DNA from 4 places in the Pseudomonas antarctica genome. Region 1 is predicted to be linked to each of the others. Evidence: predicted binding sites of a transcription regulator. Region 1 holds the regulator's gene; each other region holds the start of a gene.
The links. Region 1 encodes sigma-54, which starts transcription at its own class of promoters, with help from an activator protein. Its sites were predicted from a motif close to ANTGGCATNNANNTTGCTNT; they were not measured.
Positions count from the first base shown of each region.

Region 2: a site for sigma-54 is predicted at 1,324-1,343, ahead of glnA (glutamate--ammonia ligase). Genes of this name have one in related genera too.
Region 3: a site for sigma-54 is predicted at 1,642-1,661, ahead of glnK (P-II family nitrogen regulator). Genes of this name have one in related genera too.
Region 4: a site for sigma-54 is predicted at 1,236-1,255, ahead of A7J50_RS22105 (circularly permuted type 2 ATP-grasp protein). Genes of this name have one in related genera too.

Region 1 is NZ_CP015600.1:1,043,753-1,047,321, forward strand. Features, by position in the region: gene A7J50_RS04460 (HPr family phosphocarrier protein) at 1-19, opposite strand, end outside; gene rapZ (RNase adapter RapZ) at 36-893, opposite strand; gene ptsN (PTS IIA-like nitrogen regulatory protein PtsN) at 896-1,360, opposite strand; gene hpf (ribosome hibernation-promoting factor, HPF/YfiA family) at 1,373-1,678, opposite strand; gene A7J50_RS04480 (RNA polymerase factor sigma-54) at 1,754-3,247, opposite strand; gene lptB (LPS export ABC transporter ATP-binding protein) at 3,432-3,569, opposite strand, start outside.
Region 2 is NZ_CP015600.1:414,852-418,420, forward strand. Features, by position in the region: gene glnA (glutamate--ammonia ligase) at 1-1,224, opposite strand, end outside; gene thiI (tRNA uracil 4-sulfurtransferase ThiI) at 1,558-3,012, shown strand; gene typA (translational GTPase TypA) at 3,152-3,569, shown strand, end outside.
Region 3 is NZ_CP015600.1:6,231,666-6,235,234, forward strand. Features, by position in the region: gene A7J50_RS28410 (ammonium transporter) at 1-1,059, opposite strand, end outside; gene glnK (P-II family nitrogen regulator) at 1,095-1,433, opposite strand; gene A7J50_RS28420 (accessory factor UbiK family protein) at 1,855-2,115, shown strand; gene A7J50_RS28425 (YifB family Mg chelatase-like AAA ATPase) at 2,329-3,569, shown strand, end outside.
Region 4 is NZ_CP015600.1:4,882,427-4,885,995, forward strand. Features, by position in the region: gene A7J50_RS22105 (circularly permuted type 2 ATP-grasp protein) at 1-1,203, opposite strand, end outside; gene A7J50_RS22110 (ribonuclease E inhibitor RraB) at 1,618-1,959, opposite strand; gene A7J50_RS22115 (hypothetical protein) at 2,174-2,410, opposite strand; gene A7J50_RS22120 (START domain-containing protein) at 2,514-3,119, opposite strand; gene A7J50_RS22125 (YkgJ family cysteine cluster protein) at 3,161-3,415, opposite strand.

The sequences.
Region 1 (3,569 bases):
CAATTTCCAGAGCGGGCATCGCGGGGGTGTTCCTTTCAGCTAAGGTCGCGGTGGCGAACCTGAACGTTCTTGAGGGTTTGTTGCAGCACCTGGCCCAGGCGTTCGGTCAGGTAGACCGAGCGATGGTGGCCGCCGGTGCAGCCGATGGCAATGGTGACATAGGCCCGATTGCTTGCCGCAAAGCGCGGCAACCATTTGAGCAGGTAGCTGGAGATGTCCTGGAACATCTCCTCGACATCCGGCTGTGCAGCCAGGTACTCGGCCACCGGTTGATCAAGGCCTGACTGATCACGCAACTCCGGCTTCCAGTAAGGATTGGGCAGGCAGCGCACATCAAACACCAGGTCTGCATCCACCGGCATCCCACGCTTGAAGCCAAATGACTCGACCAGAAATGCGGTGCCAGGCTCCGGCTGATTCAACAAGCGCAGCTTGATCGCATCACGCAATTGATACAGGTTCAGGCCGGTGGTGTTGATCTTGAGATCGGCGAGGTCAATGATCGGTCCCAGCAGCGTGGTCTCGTCCTCGATGGCTTCGGCCAGCGAGCGGTGAGGGCTGCTGAGGGGGTGGCGTCGACGGGTTTCGGAGAAGCGCTTGAGCAGCGTCTCCTCATCGGCGTCCAGGTAGAGCACATCGCAATTAATATGCTTGGCGCGTACTTCCTCAAGCAATTGCGGGAAGCGCTGAAGATGGCTGGGCAGGTTTCGGGCGTCAATCGAGACGGCAACCAGAGGCTGCGCCAGTTCGGTGTGGATCAGTGCACGTTCCGCCAACTCCGGCAGCAAACCGGCGGGCAGGTTGTCGATGCAATAAAATCCGTTGTCCTCAAGGACGTTGAGGGCGGTGCTTTTACCCGAGCCGGAGCGGCCGCTGACGATGATCAAACGCATGATTACTGCCCGTTTTGTTCATCCAGGACAACCTGATAGAGCGCCTCATTGCTGTTGGCACTGCGCAGTTTGTCGCGTACTTCCTTGCGGTCGAGCATGCTGGCGATCTGCCGGAGCAGTTCCAGGTGCGCATCGGTGGCGGCTTGCGGGACCAGCAGGACGAACAGCAGGTCGACCGGGGCACCGTCGATGGCGTCGAAATCAATAGGTTTTTCCATGTGCAGCAGGGCGCTGACTGGAGACTCACAGCCTTGCAGGCGGCAATGGGGAATGGCGATGCCGTTACCAAAACCGGTTGAACCGAGTTTTTCACGGGCAATCAGCGCCTCATAGACAACTTGCTCATCCAGTTCAGGCACTTCGTGGCTGATCAGCTTGGCAATTTGTTCGAGTGCTTTCTTTTTGCTGCCGCCCGGCACGTTCACGAGGGAACGGCCGGGGGTCAGGATGGTTTCAAGTCGAATCATGGGTGGGGAGTGTTAGCGGCCAGTGCCTTGAAGAAGGCTCTGCTGCTTTTCCTTATGCTTTTTAAGTTGGCGGTCAAGCTTGTCAGTCAAGGCATCGATCGATGCATACATGTCTTCATGCTCGGCATTGGCGACCACTTCGCCACCGGGTATCTGCAAGGTCGCTTCAATTTTCTGCTGAAGCTTATCGACCTTCATGATGACCTGCACATTGGTGATCTTGTCGAAATGACCCTCGAGTCGTTTCAGCTTCTGCTCGACATATTCGCGCAATGGAGGGGTGACTTCTACATGGTGTCCACTGATGTTGACTTGCATACAGCTTCTCCTTCGTTGCCAGTGCATAAAGCGACAGGCAAAAGCGCCTGCCACTGGAACGCTATGGCCCGCCCGTCACATCAAACGCTTACGCTCGCTGGAAGGCGCGATCCCGAGGGACTCGCGGTACTTGGCGACGGTTCGACGGGCGACCTGAATGCCTTGTGCCTCCAGTAAACCAGCGATCTTGCTGTCACTCAACGGCTTTTTCTGATTTTCCGCGGCAACCAGTTTTTTGATGATCGCGCGGATCGCCGTGGACGAGCATTCGCCGCCTTCGGAGGTGCTTACGTGGCTGGAGAAAAAGTATTTCAGCTCATAAATACCCCGTGGGGTATGCATGAATTTCTGTGTGGTCACCCTGGAAATTGTCGATTCATGCATGCCTACCGCTTCGGCGATATCGTGCAGGACCAGGGGTTTCATGGCCTCGTCGCCGTATTCCAGGAAGCCGCGTTGATGCTCGACGATCTGAGTGGCCACTTTCATCAGGGTTTCGTTGCGGCTTTGCAGGCTCTTGATGAACCAGCGCGCTTCCTGCAACTGGTTGCGCATGAAGGTGTTATCGGCGCTGGTATCGGCACGGCGCACAAAACCTGCGTATTGCGGGTTGACCCGCAGACGAGGCACCGACTCCTGGTTCAGCTCCACCAGCCAACGTTCGTTGTCTTTGCGCACGATCACATCGGGAACGACATATTCGGCTTCGCTGGACTCGATCTGCGAGCCCGGGCGAGGGTTAAGGCTCTGCACCAGCTCGATGACCTGGCGCAGGTCGTCTTCCTTGAGCTTCATACGGCGCATCAGCTGGCTGTAGTCGCGGCTGCCCAGCAGGTCGATGTAGTCGGTGACCAGGCGCTGGGCTTCGGCGAGCCACGGGGTCTTGGCAGGCAGTTGGCGCAGTTGCAGCAACAGGCACTCACTCAGCGTGCGCGCGCCGATACCGGCGGGCTCGAACTGCTGGATGCGGTGCAGGACGGCTTCGATTTCGTCCAGTTCGATGTCCAGTTCCGGATCGAAAGCCTCAAGGATCTCTTCGAGAGTCTCGTCCAGATAACCCTGGTTATTGATGCAGTCGATCAGGGTCACGGCGATCAGGCGATCGGTGTCGGACATCGGCGCCAGGTTCAATTGCCACAGCAAATGGCTCTGCAAGCTCTCGCCGACGGAGGTGCGGGTGGTGAAATCCCACTCGTCATCATCATTGCTGGGCAGGCTGCTGGCGCTGGTCTGGTAAACGTCTTCCCAGGCGGTGTCTACCGGAAGCTCGTTGGGAATGCGTTCGTTCCATTCGCCTTCCTCAAGGTTGTCCACCGTAGGGGCGGTTTCCTGATAGGAAGGTTCCTGCACGTCGGAATTGGGTTTTTGCTCGATGTTGTCGGCCAGCGGGTCTGCATTATCGAAGTCGTCGCCTTCTTCCTGGCGTTCGAGCATCGGATTGGACTCCAGGGCCTCCTGGATTTCCTGTTGCAGGTCCAGGGTCGACAATTGGAGCAGGCGGATGGCCTGTTGCAGCTGCGGTGTCATCGTCAGCTGCTGGCCCATTCTCAGGACTAGCGATGGTTTCATGGCAGGGGCTTAACACCTTATTCGCCGGCGCAATGCGCCATCCACGACAGGGCGCGTGAGCGCCAAACATAAGCAAATTATATGCCTGATGTCGGGGGCTTTGCCTAGAGCGCGGTAACAATAAAAAACCGGAGGTTTTTATTGACTCCCGCGCGCTTTGGCGAACGGCCAGACACCACAGTGCTTACAGGCGGAACTCGTGGCCCAGGTATACTTCCTTGACCAGTTCGTTGGCCAGGATGGTGGCGGAGTCGCCTTCGGCGATCAGCTGACCATCGTTGACGATATAAGCCGTTTCACAGATATCGAGGGTCTCACGGAC
Region 2 (3,569 bases), 630 kb from region 1:
TGGGATCTCTTTGGCCTCTTCAGGCGGCAGGTCGTACAAGTTTTTGTCGGCAGCGTCGCCAGGGTGGATCTTGTTCTGGATACCGTCCAGGCCAGCCATGACCAGGGCCGCGAAGGCCAGGTACGGGTTGGCTGCCGGGTCCGGGAAGCGAGCTTCGATACGGCGAGCGCGCGGGCTGGACACGTAAGGAATACGGATCGAGGCGGAGCGGTTGCGCGCCGAGTAGGCCAGCATTACCGGTGCTTCGAAACCTGGGACCAGACGCTTGTAGGAGTTGGTCGACGGGTTGGTGAAGCCGTTCAGGGCCTTACCGTGCTTGATGATACCGCCGATGAAGTACAGGGCAGTGTCGGACAGGCCGGCATAACCTTCGCCAGCGAAGGTGTTCTTGCCATCTTTAGCGATGGACAGGTGAACGTGCATACCCGAACCGTTATCGCCATACAGCGGCTTAGGCATGAAAGTAGCGGTACGGCCGTAGGCATCAGCCACGTTGTGTACGCAGTACTTCAGGGTCTGAACTTCGTCAGCCTTGGCAACCAGGGTGTTGAACTTCACGCCGATTTCGTTCTGGCCTGCAGTCGCCACTTCGTGGTGGTGAACTTCGATGACCAGGCCCATTTCTTCCATGGCGTTGCACATGGAGGTACGGATTTCGTGGTCGTGGTCGAACGGCGGAACCGGGAAGTAGCCACCTTTGATGCCTGGACGGTGGCCTTTGTTGCCGCCTTCGATGTCCTGGTCGGACATCCACGAACCCTGTTCGGAGAAGATTTTGAACATGGAGCCGGAGATGTCGGACTTGAACTTGACCGAATCAAAGATGAAGAATTCTGGCTCCGGACCTACGAATACGGTGTCGCCGATACCGGTCGACTTCAGGTATTCCTCGGCGCGCTTGGCGATCGCACGTGGGTCGCGGTCGTAGCCTTGCATGGTCGAAGGCTCGATCACGTCGCAGACGATGATCAGGGTTGGGTCTTCGGTGAACGGGTCGAGAACGGCAGTGCTGTCGTCCGGCATCAGGATCATGTCGGAAGCTTCGATGCCTTTCCAACCGGCAATGGAGGAACCGTCGAACATTTTGCCTTCTTCGAAGAAAGCATCATCCAGCGCGTCGCGAGCCGGCATGGTCACGTGGTGCTGAGTACCTTTAGTGTCCGTGAAGCGCAGATCAATCCATTTAACGTCATGATCTTTGATGAGTTGAACCGACTTCGACATGGTGTCCTCCGGGTGGCTTCGGGCTGGATAGTGGAGTTAGCCCTTAGAATGTGGGTGATGCCGGCGCGAATACTCGACCAAGGCAACCTGCCTCACAAGAGAGCAAATTGCATGCCAGTGCGCCAACATGGCCTTTTTGCCTCAAAATCGCCCCTATAACGGTGCAATCCGCTGAAACGGAATAAATCACGCACTGCAATGTAGCGCTAATTCACATAAATGACCCGTTTTGGTGCGTGCTGCGTGTGATGCATATTAACTGGTTAAACCTTGAGCGATTTCCGCTATAATCCGCGCCCCCCTTTTTCAGCAGGCCCGGCGCGCGCTGTTTCCATGAAATTAATCGTTAAAGTGTTCCCCGAAATCACCATCAAAAGCCGACCGGTACGGATGCGTTTCATCCGTCAGTTGGCCAAGAACATCCGTGCCGTGCTCCGTGACCTGGACCCGGCTGTGGTGGTGAATGGCGTGTGGGACAACCTCGAGCTGGAAACCCGTATCACCGATGCCAAAGCCTTGAAGGACATGACCGAGCGCCTGAGCTGCATGCCGGGCATCGCGCATTTCCTGCAGGTGGATGAGTACCCGCTGGGCGACTTCGACGACATCACCGAGAAGTGCAAACAGCACTTTGGCAATGAGCTTGAAGGCAAGATTTTTTCGGTGCGCTGCAAGCGCGCCGGCAAGCACACCTTCAGCTCCATGGACGTCGAGAAATACGTTGGCAGCAAGCTGCGTCGCGAGTGCGGCGCCGCCGGAATTTCCCTGAAAGCGCCGCAAATTGAAGTGCGCATGGAAATTCGCGACCAACGGTTGTTTGTGATTCACAGCCAGCACAACAGCATCGGCGGCTACCCGCTGGGTGCCCTGGAACAGACCCTGGTGCTCATGTCCGGCGGTTTCGATTCCACGGTAGCGGCCTACCAGATCATGCGCCGCGGCCTGATGAGCCACTTCTGCTTCTTTAATCTGGGCGGGCGTGCACATGAATTGGGCGTGATGGAAGTCGCGCACTTTATCTGGAAGAAGTACGGCAGCTCCCAACGCGTGCTATTTGTAAGCGTGCCGTTCGAGGAAGTGCTGGGCGAAATTCTCGGCAAAGTCGATAACAGTCATATGGGCGTAGTATTGAAGCGTATGATGTTGCGCGCTGCGTCCCGAATCGCCGATCAGTTGCAGATCGACGCGTTGGTGACCGGTGAAGCGATCTCCCAGGTCTCCAGCCAGACGCTGCCGAACCTGTCGCTGATCGACTGCGTGACCGAGAAGCTGGTGCTGCGCCCGCTGATTGCCAGTCACAAGCAGGACATCATCGACCTGGCCGAAGAAATCGGCACGGCGGATTTCGCCAAGCACATGCCTGAATATTGCGGGGTCATCTCGGTGAACCCCAAGACCCACGCCAAGCGCAACCGCGTGGAGTACGAAGAACAACAGTTCGACATGGCGATTCTGGAGCGTGCGCTCGAGAACGCTAAAATGGTCCCGATCGATCGCGTAATCGAAGAATTGGGCCAAGACGTGCAAATCGAAGAAGTCAGCGAAGCCCTGGCCGGCCAGATTATCGTCGACATCCGTCACCCGGATGCCGCCGAAGATGAGCCGCTGGAAATCGCTGGCATCGACGTGCAAACGCTGCCGTTCTACGCATTGAACGCGCGTTTCAAGGAACTGGATAACAGCCGTCAGTACCTGCTGTATTGCGACAAAGGCGTGATGAGTCGCCTGCATGCCCACCATTTGCTCAGTGAGGGGCATGCCAATGTGCGCGTTTATCGACCGAGCTAAGAGCCCGGGGCTGTTTGCCTGTGGCCTGCGTCACCGGCCCCCCGACTCTGCCGTCAAGCTGTAACGGCAAGGCCTGACTCTACTGTTAATCGCTGCCACGACCTGTCAGCACACCGAATCCTCTGATCGAGATACACAAGTGATCGAAAATCTACGTAACATCGCCATCATTGCTCACGTTGACCATGGTAAAACCACCCTGGTAGACAAACTCTTGCGTCAATCCGGCACCCTGGAGCGCAACGAGCTCAACGACGAGCGCGTGATGGACTCCAACGACCAGGAGAAAGAGCGCGGTATTACCATCCTGGCGAAAAACACCGCCATCAACTGGAACGGCTACCACATCAACATCGTGGACACCCCGGGCCACGCCGACTTCGGCGGCGAAGTTGAACGCGTAATGTCGATGGTTGACTCCGTTCTGCTGCTGGTTGACGCTCAAGACGGCCCTATGCCGCAAACCCGTTTCGTGACCAAGAAGGCTTTCGAAGCCGGCCTGCGTCCGATCGTGTGCATCAACAAGGTTGACCGTCCAGGCGCACGTCCGGACTGGG
Region 3 (3,569 bases), 1.3 Mb from region 1:
CAGGGAGTCGTCGTAGCCCAGTTTGCGTTTCAGGGTAGTGGCGCAGAAGAAGCACACCACGCCTGCCGCCAGGCCGATGACCAGGGCGCCCATCGGGCCCACGGTGCCGGCAGCCGGGGTGATTGCAACCAGGCCGGCCACTACACCCGAGGCGATGCCCAGTGCACTTGGCTTACCGTGGGTGACCCACTCGGCGAACATCCAGCCCAGCGCCGCAGCCGCGGTAGCAATCTGGGTGACCAGCATCGCCATACCGGCAGTGCCGTTGGCCGCAGCGGCGGAACCTGCGTTGAAGCCGAACCAGCCAACCCACAACATGGCTGCACCCACCAGGGTATAACCGAGGTTGTGAGGTGCCATTGGCGTGGTCGGGAAGCCTTTACGCTTGCCGAGTACCAGGCACGCCACCAAGCCAGCCACACCGGCGTTGATGTGCACCACGGTGCCGCCCGCGAAGTCCAGCACGCCCCAGTCGCCCAGCAACGAACCCGGACCGCCCCACACCATGTGGGCAATCGGTGCGTAGACCAGGGTGAACCAGACACCCATGAAAATCAGCATCGCGGAGAACTTCATACGCTCAGCGAAAGCACCGACGATCAGCGCAGGCGTAATGATGGCGAACGTCATCTGGAAGGTGACGAACACCGCCTCAGGGAACAGCGCCGCAGGGCCGGTAATGCTCGCCGGAGTCACACCCGACAGGAACAGTTTGGACAGGCCGCCCACGAACGAGTTGAGGTTGACGACGCCTGCTTCCATACCGGTGGTGTCGAACGCCATGCTGTAGCCGTAAACGAACCACAAGATAGTGATCAAACCGGTGATGGCGAAGCACTGCATCATCACGGAAAGAATGTTTTTGGAGCGAACCATACCGCCGTAGAACAGCGCCAGGCCTGGAATGGTCATGAACAGCACCAGCGCGGTGGACGTAAGCATCCACGCCGTGTCGCCGGAATTGAGGACTGGAGCAGGGACTGGGTCCGCCGCCAATGCCAAGGCCGGCATTACGAGGGACAACAGGGCTCCTAGCCCTGCGAATTTACGCAGAGTCATATTGTTTTCTCCTGGGGCGTTGGGGGTTTGGCGGCTTAGATTGCGTCGGTATCGGTTTCGCCGGTACGGATGCGAATAGCCTGTTCCAGATTGACCACGAAGATCTTGCCGTCACCGATCTTGCCGGTGTTGGCCGCCTTGGTTATCGCCTCGATAACACGGTCAAGATCCTTGTCGTCAATGGCGACATCAATCTTCACCTTCGGCAGAAAATCGACCACGTATTCCGCGCCACGATACAGCTCGGTATGACCCTTCTGCCGACCGAAGCCCTTGACCTCAGTAACGGTAATGCCCTGCACGCCGATCTCGGACAACGACTCGCGTACATCGTCCAACTTGAACGGCTTGATGATGGCAGTGACTAGCTTCATGAAAACTCTCTCCCGAATTGGTGGACTTGCCCCAGGAAAACAAACCCGTCTCAAGTCTAAGCGCAGTGCCTGGCTTTGTAACGCGTCGTCGCCTCGGCATTTGCCGTTGCGACGCCAGCGAACCACTGGTGACGAAACCTGTACCCCTGATCCGTCGGCGCACTGCATTCGTCACAGCGACTGCATCAGTGCATGGGTCATGATCGTCTAAGCAGAAAGCTTGCCAGCTCCGTAAAAACCACTGAAATCAGTCCGTTGCCCACTTATGCCCACCTGCGGGGCTGTATGGCGACGCCAATGCGCACAAAAACAGTGCGTAGCCGCCCGACCCCCTGCGCGAAAAGCGTGCGTCTGTGGCCGTGAAAGGACTATAGACGCTGCGTGATACACTGCCCGCCAACAGTTTTCCGGAATATTTCCCATGCTCGCGCCCAAAGACCTTCTCGACGCCCTGAGCGGCCACGCCTCTCGCCTTTTCAGCGGCGACACCCCGCTGCCCCGCAACGAAATCGAAAGCCAGTTCAAAGCGTTGCTGCAAAGCGGCTTCAGCAAGCTCGACCTGGTGAGCCGGGAAGAGTTTGACAGCCAGATGGTCGTACTGGCCCGCACCCGTGCGCGGCTGGAGAGCCTGGAGGCGAAGGTGGCGGAGTTGGAAGCCAGGTTAACGCCGCCCACTGAGTAAACGCGGTCAGTGTGGGAGCTGGCTTGCCTGCGATGCAGGCGCCTCGGTGTATCAGTTGCACTGAGGTGATGCTATCGCAGGCAAGCCAGCTCCCACATAAAGCGCTGCGACCGACGCTGGATACGTTCTGTAAAACCTCTCCCGCCTCGCTCTCCACCCCCTCGTCTACCCTTGAAAAACCGCAGGAAGCGGCCCTCTCTTCAAGGAACGAGCATGTCCCTCGCCATCGTCCACAGCCGCGCCCAGATTGGCGTCGAAGCCCCTGCCGTCAGCGTTGAAGTGCATATGGCCAACGGCCTGCCCTCCCTGACGCTGGTAGGCCTGCCGGAAACTGCTGTCAGGGAAAGCAAGGACCGCGTGCGCAGCGCCATCCTTAACTCAGCGCTGCAATACCCGGCCCGCCGCATCACCCTCAACCTCGCGCCTGCCGACCTGCCCAAGGACGGCGGGCGTTTTGATTTGGCGATTGCCCTGGGGATTCTGGCGGCCAGCATGCAAGTGCCGGCGTTGATGCTGGACGACGTGGAGTGCCTGGGTGAGTTGGCGCTGTCCGGTGAGGTGCGCGCGGTCAAAGGCGTGCTGCCCGCCGCGCTGGCGGCGCGCAAGGCCGGGCGCACCGTGATAGTGCCTCGGGCCAATGCCGAGGAAGCGTGCCTGGCGTCGGGGTTGAAGGTGATTGCGGTAGACCACCTGCTGCAGGTGGTGGCGCACCTGAACGGGCATGTGCCGATTGAGCCCTATAAGTCCGACGGGCTGCTGTACCTGAACAAACCCTATCCGGACCTGAGCGAAGTGCAGGGGCAACTGGCAGCCAAGCGCGCTTTGCTGATCGCGGCGGCGGGCGCGCATAACCTGCTGTTCAGCGGGCCACCCGGCACCGGCAAGACGTTGCTCGCCAGTCGGCTGCCTGGGCTGCTGCCGCCACTGAGTGAACAGGAAGCCCTGGAAGTCGCAGCAATTCAGTCAGTGGTCAGCCCGGCGCCGCTGAGCCATTGGCCGCACCGCCCGTTTCGCCAGCCGCACCACTCCGCTTCCGGGCCGGCACTGGTCGGCGGGGGTTCAAAACCACAACCCGGGGAAATCACCCTCGCCCACCATCGTGTGCTGTTTCTGGATGAGTTGCCGGAGTTTGATCGCAAAGTGCTGGAGGTGCTGCGCGAGCCACTGGAGTCGGGGCATATTGTGATTTCCCGCGCCCGTGACCGGGTGAGTTTCCCCGCGCGGTTTCAATTGGTGGCCGCCATGAACCCCTGCCCTTGCGGCTATCTGGGCGACCCCAGCGGGCGTTGCCGCTGTACGCCGGAGCAGATCCAGCGCTATCGCAACAAACTCTCCGGGCCATTGCTGGACCGCATCGACTTGCACGTAACCGTCGCCCGGGAAACGACCGCGCTGAACCCCACCCAACAGGACGGCGATAACACGGCGAAGGCGTCAGCAGAGGTTGCCGAGGC
Region 4 (3,569 bases), 2.6 Mb from region 1:
TTGTGCGATATAGGCGTGGGGCTTGGCCTTGATACGGGCGCGGAAGGCTTCGATTTCCGCCGCCGTGGAAGCCGGGCCGACCAGCATGCCGTAGCCGCCGGAGCCTTGGGTTTCCTTGACGACCAGGTCCGGCAGGTTGGCCAGCACATGGGACAGTTCATCGGGCTTTCGGCACTGAAACGTCGGAACGTTCTTCAGAACCGGCTCTTCATCCAGGTAAAAGCGGATCATCTCGGTGACGAAGGGGTACACCGACTTGTCATCCGCCACCCCCGTGCCGATCGCATTGGCCAGTACCACATTGCCCGAGCGGTATGCCGCGAGCAGGCCAGGCACGCCCAGCATCGAATCAGGGTTGAAGGCCAGCGGGTCGAGGAATGCGTCGTCGAGGCGCCGGTAGATCACGTCCACTGCCTTGGGGCCGTCGGTGGTGCGCATGAATACGCGGTCATCGCGGACAAACAGGTCCGCGCCTTCTACCAGTTCCACGCCCATCTCCCGGGCCAGGAAGGCATGTTCAAAAAACGCGCTGTTGAAGCGGCCCGGCGTCAGCACCACCACACTTGGATTATCCAGCGGGCTGGAGCTTTTGAGGGTATCGAGCAGTAGGTTGGGGTAATGATCAATCGGCGCAATGCGCTGCGCCGCGAATAATTCCGGGAACAGCCGCATCATCATCTTGCGATCTTCAAGCATGTAGCTGACACCGCTTGGGGTGCGCAGGTTGTCTTCCAGCACGTAGTAAGTGCCATCGCCATCACGTACGAGATCGACCCCGGAGATGTGGGAATACAGATCGCGGTGCAGGTCCAGGCCCTGCATCGCCAGTTGGTATTGCTCGTTGGCCAGCACCTGCTCGGCGGGGATAATGCCGGCCTTGATGATGCGCTGGTCGTGATACAGGTCGGCGAGAAACATGTTCAGCGCCTTGACCCTTTGAATACACCCACGCTCGACAATCCGCCATTCACTCGCCGGAATACTGCGCGGGATGGTGTCAAAAGGGATCAGACGCTCAGTGCCCTGCTCGTCCCCATAGAGGGTGAAGGTGATACCGGCACGGTGGAACAGCAAGTCGGCCTCACGCCGGCGCTGCGCCAGCAGTTCGGCCGGCGTTTCGGCCAACCAGCGGGCGAACTCGCGGTAATGGGGGCGAACCTGCCCTGCCCCGTCGTACATTTCATCGTAATAAGTGCGGGTCATGCCGTACTCCTTGTCACCCGGGCGCAAGCACTGTCGCAAGGCCCGTGCCATCGGCATAAACACTTAAAAATCAGTCAGTTAAATAACCTGCAAAATCTGACCGCACCTTCCTGGTGCGCAGAATGCTGGCGCTCACGACCCGCGCTTCATCGCAATGCAGGCTTTGACTATCAACAGCATAGTCAGAGTTGATTTCACTGCCCGGCCCCTCCTGCGGATAATCACCCACATCGGCTGAACAGGATTGTTTCCTGAGATTTCAGCGAACCTCTCTTCCCTTTGGGCCACCCTTTTTGGGTGGCTTTTTTTTGCTGCTCGAAAAGTGCTCTGCACGTTCGGGAAATTTCAGACAGCACAAACAAAATCGGCCGACCCAAAGGTCAGCCGATACGCTGTGTTGCTCATAAAATCCAGCTACATGGGTAACCCACGCACCTCCTGCTTGACGCCCCACCCTTCGATGATTCCGCCCAGCGGCTCGACCACCGCTTCAAAGTCTTGCTCGAAGTCTCCTATACCGTCGTAGGTTGCGAACATGATTTTGCTCAGCTCCAGGTACCAGGCGCCATCATCGCGCGCGCTGACCTGGGCATTCAGGGATTCCCCACGAAATCGACCCGCAGCCCTTCGCGCCCGTTCCTCATCCGGGAAAATGGCGTAGAACTCGATGGGGTGAAAACGCGAGAAGTCGAAGCCGCCCTCTTTCATGCGGCGCAGTACGTTGGTGCTGATGTCTTCTTGATAGGCTGTGCTCATGAAACGTCCTCCTCAAACCGATGGATAGACTTTCCGTGCTTCCCGAAGCCCGCGCCCTACTGGCGCGGGTACTACGGCAATGACATGACCGCGGGAAAACAAGCATGTAGCTGACAAGACCAGACCTTAGCGATTCATTCGCTGATCTCAGTTGCAGAGTAGCGCGAAGCTATCCCCTCCACCAGAGGTGGTTTGGATGCCATACAGGGAATATTCAGGCGGCGGGGGAGATGTCGAGAATCTGAATACTGTTCTGATCCTTGAGGATCTTGACCGTAGGCTCGGGCTTGCGGCCCTCAAGGTCATTAAGATCGAGTTCGGCGGCTACGGGCACCAGCTTGCTGCGAATCATGTGTGCCGCATCTTCGAGGCTGGGTTTTTGTGCGCAGGTGAACTGCTCCACGGACTGTACGCCGTGATCATCAACGAAGGTAATCTGCCACTTTTGCATCGGTGCCTCCTCGATAAAACCCGTGTGTGGGCTTACACATATCTGGACCTTGAGGGACCGGCAAACGTTCCACTCAAGGCCGGAGGCACCTGATCAACTGCGCTTATTTTTCAGCGTGTTCTTTCAAGGCTTTCAAGGTGTTGAACGGCGCGTCCACCACAAACTTGTTGGCCAGCCACGACGGCACACTGCCACCTGGCTCGGTGTGCACCTGGTAGGTGACTTCGGTCTGGTTGTCGCCTTTTGGCACCAGTTTCCAGTAGCCATCTACCTGGGCGACACGCACGTAGCCTTTGACTTCCGGCTGGTAGGTCGGCACTTCCAGCAGTTTACGGGTCACAGTGCCATCGGCGGCCTTCGACGTGGTGATTTCAAGGATCGAATCGCGGTCGGTCACCGGGAACGGTGCCTTGAACTGGGTGTAGGTCCAGCTCTTGTCACCTTCGGTCTTGAGCAGTTTTTGCGATTTGCATTCGTGAATCCAGGAGCAGGCACCGGCCACGTCTTCCTGCAGGGCCTGGATCTTGGCGACGGGCGCCTTGATCAGGGCCACACCGCGATACGCCTTGTATTTGGAGCCGGCAATTTCGCTCAGGGACACCTTGATACCGTCTTCGTCCTTGGCGACTTGCCAATCTTCAGCCTGGGCAGTGGCTGCAAATAACACCGTAAAGCCGCACAACACAGCCATTCGTTTCAGCGAACCCATTGTTGTATTCCTTATTGTTGAAGTTCCGATAGTAAAGCCCATCAAGCCGCCGTCATTTGCTCCCACCAGCCGATCAATCGGATCGCATCGGCTTGATCGTTGCCACAAACCTCAAGGTCTGCCTTGAAGTCACTGCACACCGCCGGTCGCTCCGGTAGCCCGAACAGCAGGCACAGCTGTTCGACCGACAGATGCAGGCAGCGTTCGCCTGCCGGTTTGCCGTGGGGCATTCCAGGTAATGGCGAACTGATGGAGGGGGCGATGCAGCAAGCGCCACAGCCTTCACGGCATTTCATGACCAGCAGGTCCTCGACGACTCAATGTGGATGGCCGGGCTAGAGTACGCCCTTAAACAGCCGTTTTAAAATGGTCTAACAGGGGTTTTTCGCACAAAACAAAAGTGACTGACCAGTCTGCGACAAATGGTCGATGGCCTGCGTCACCTTTGCG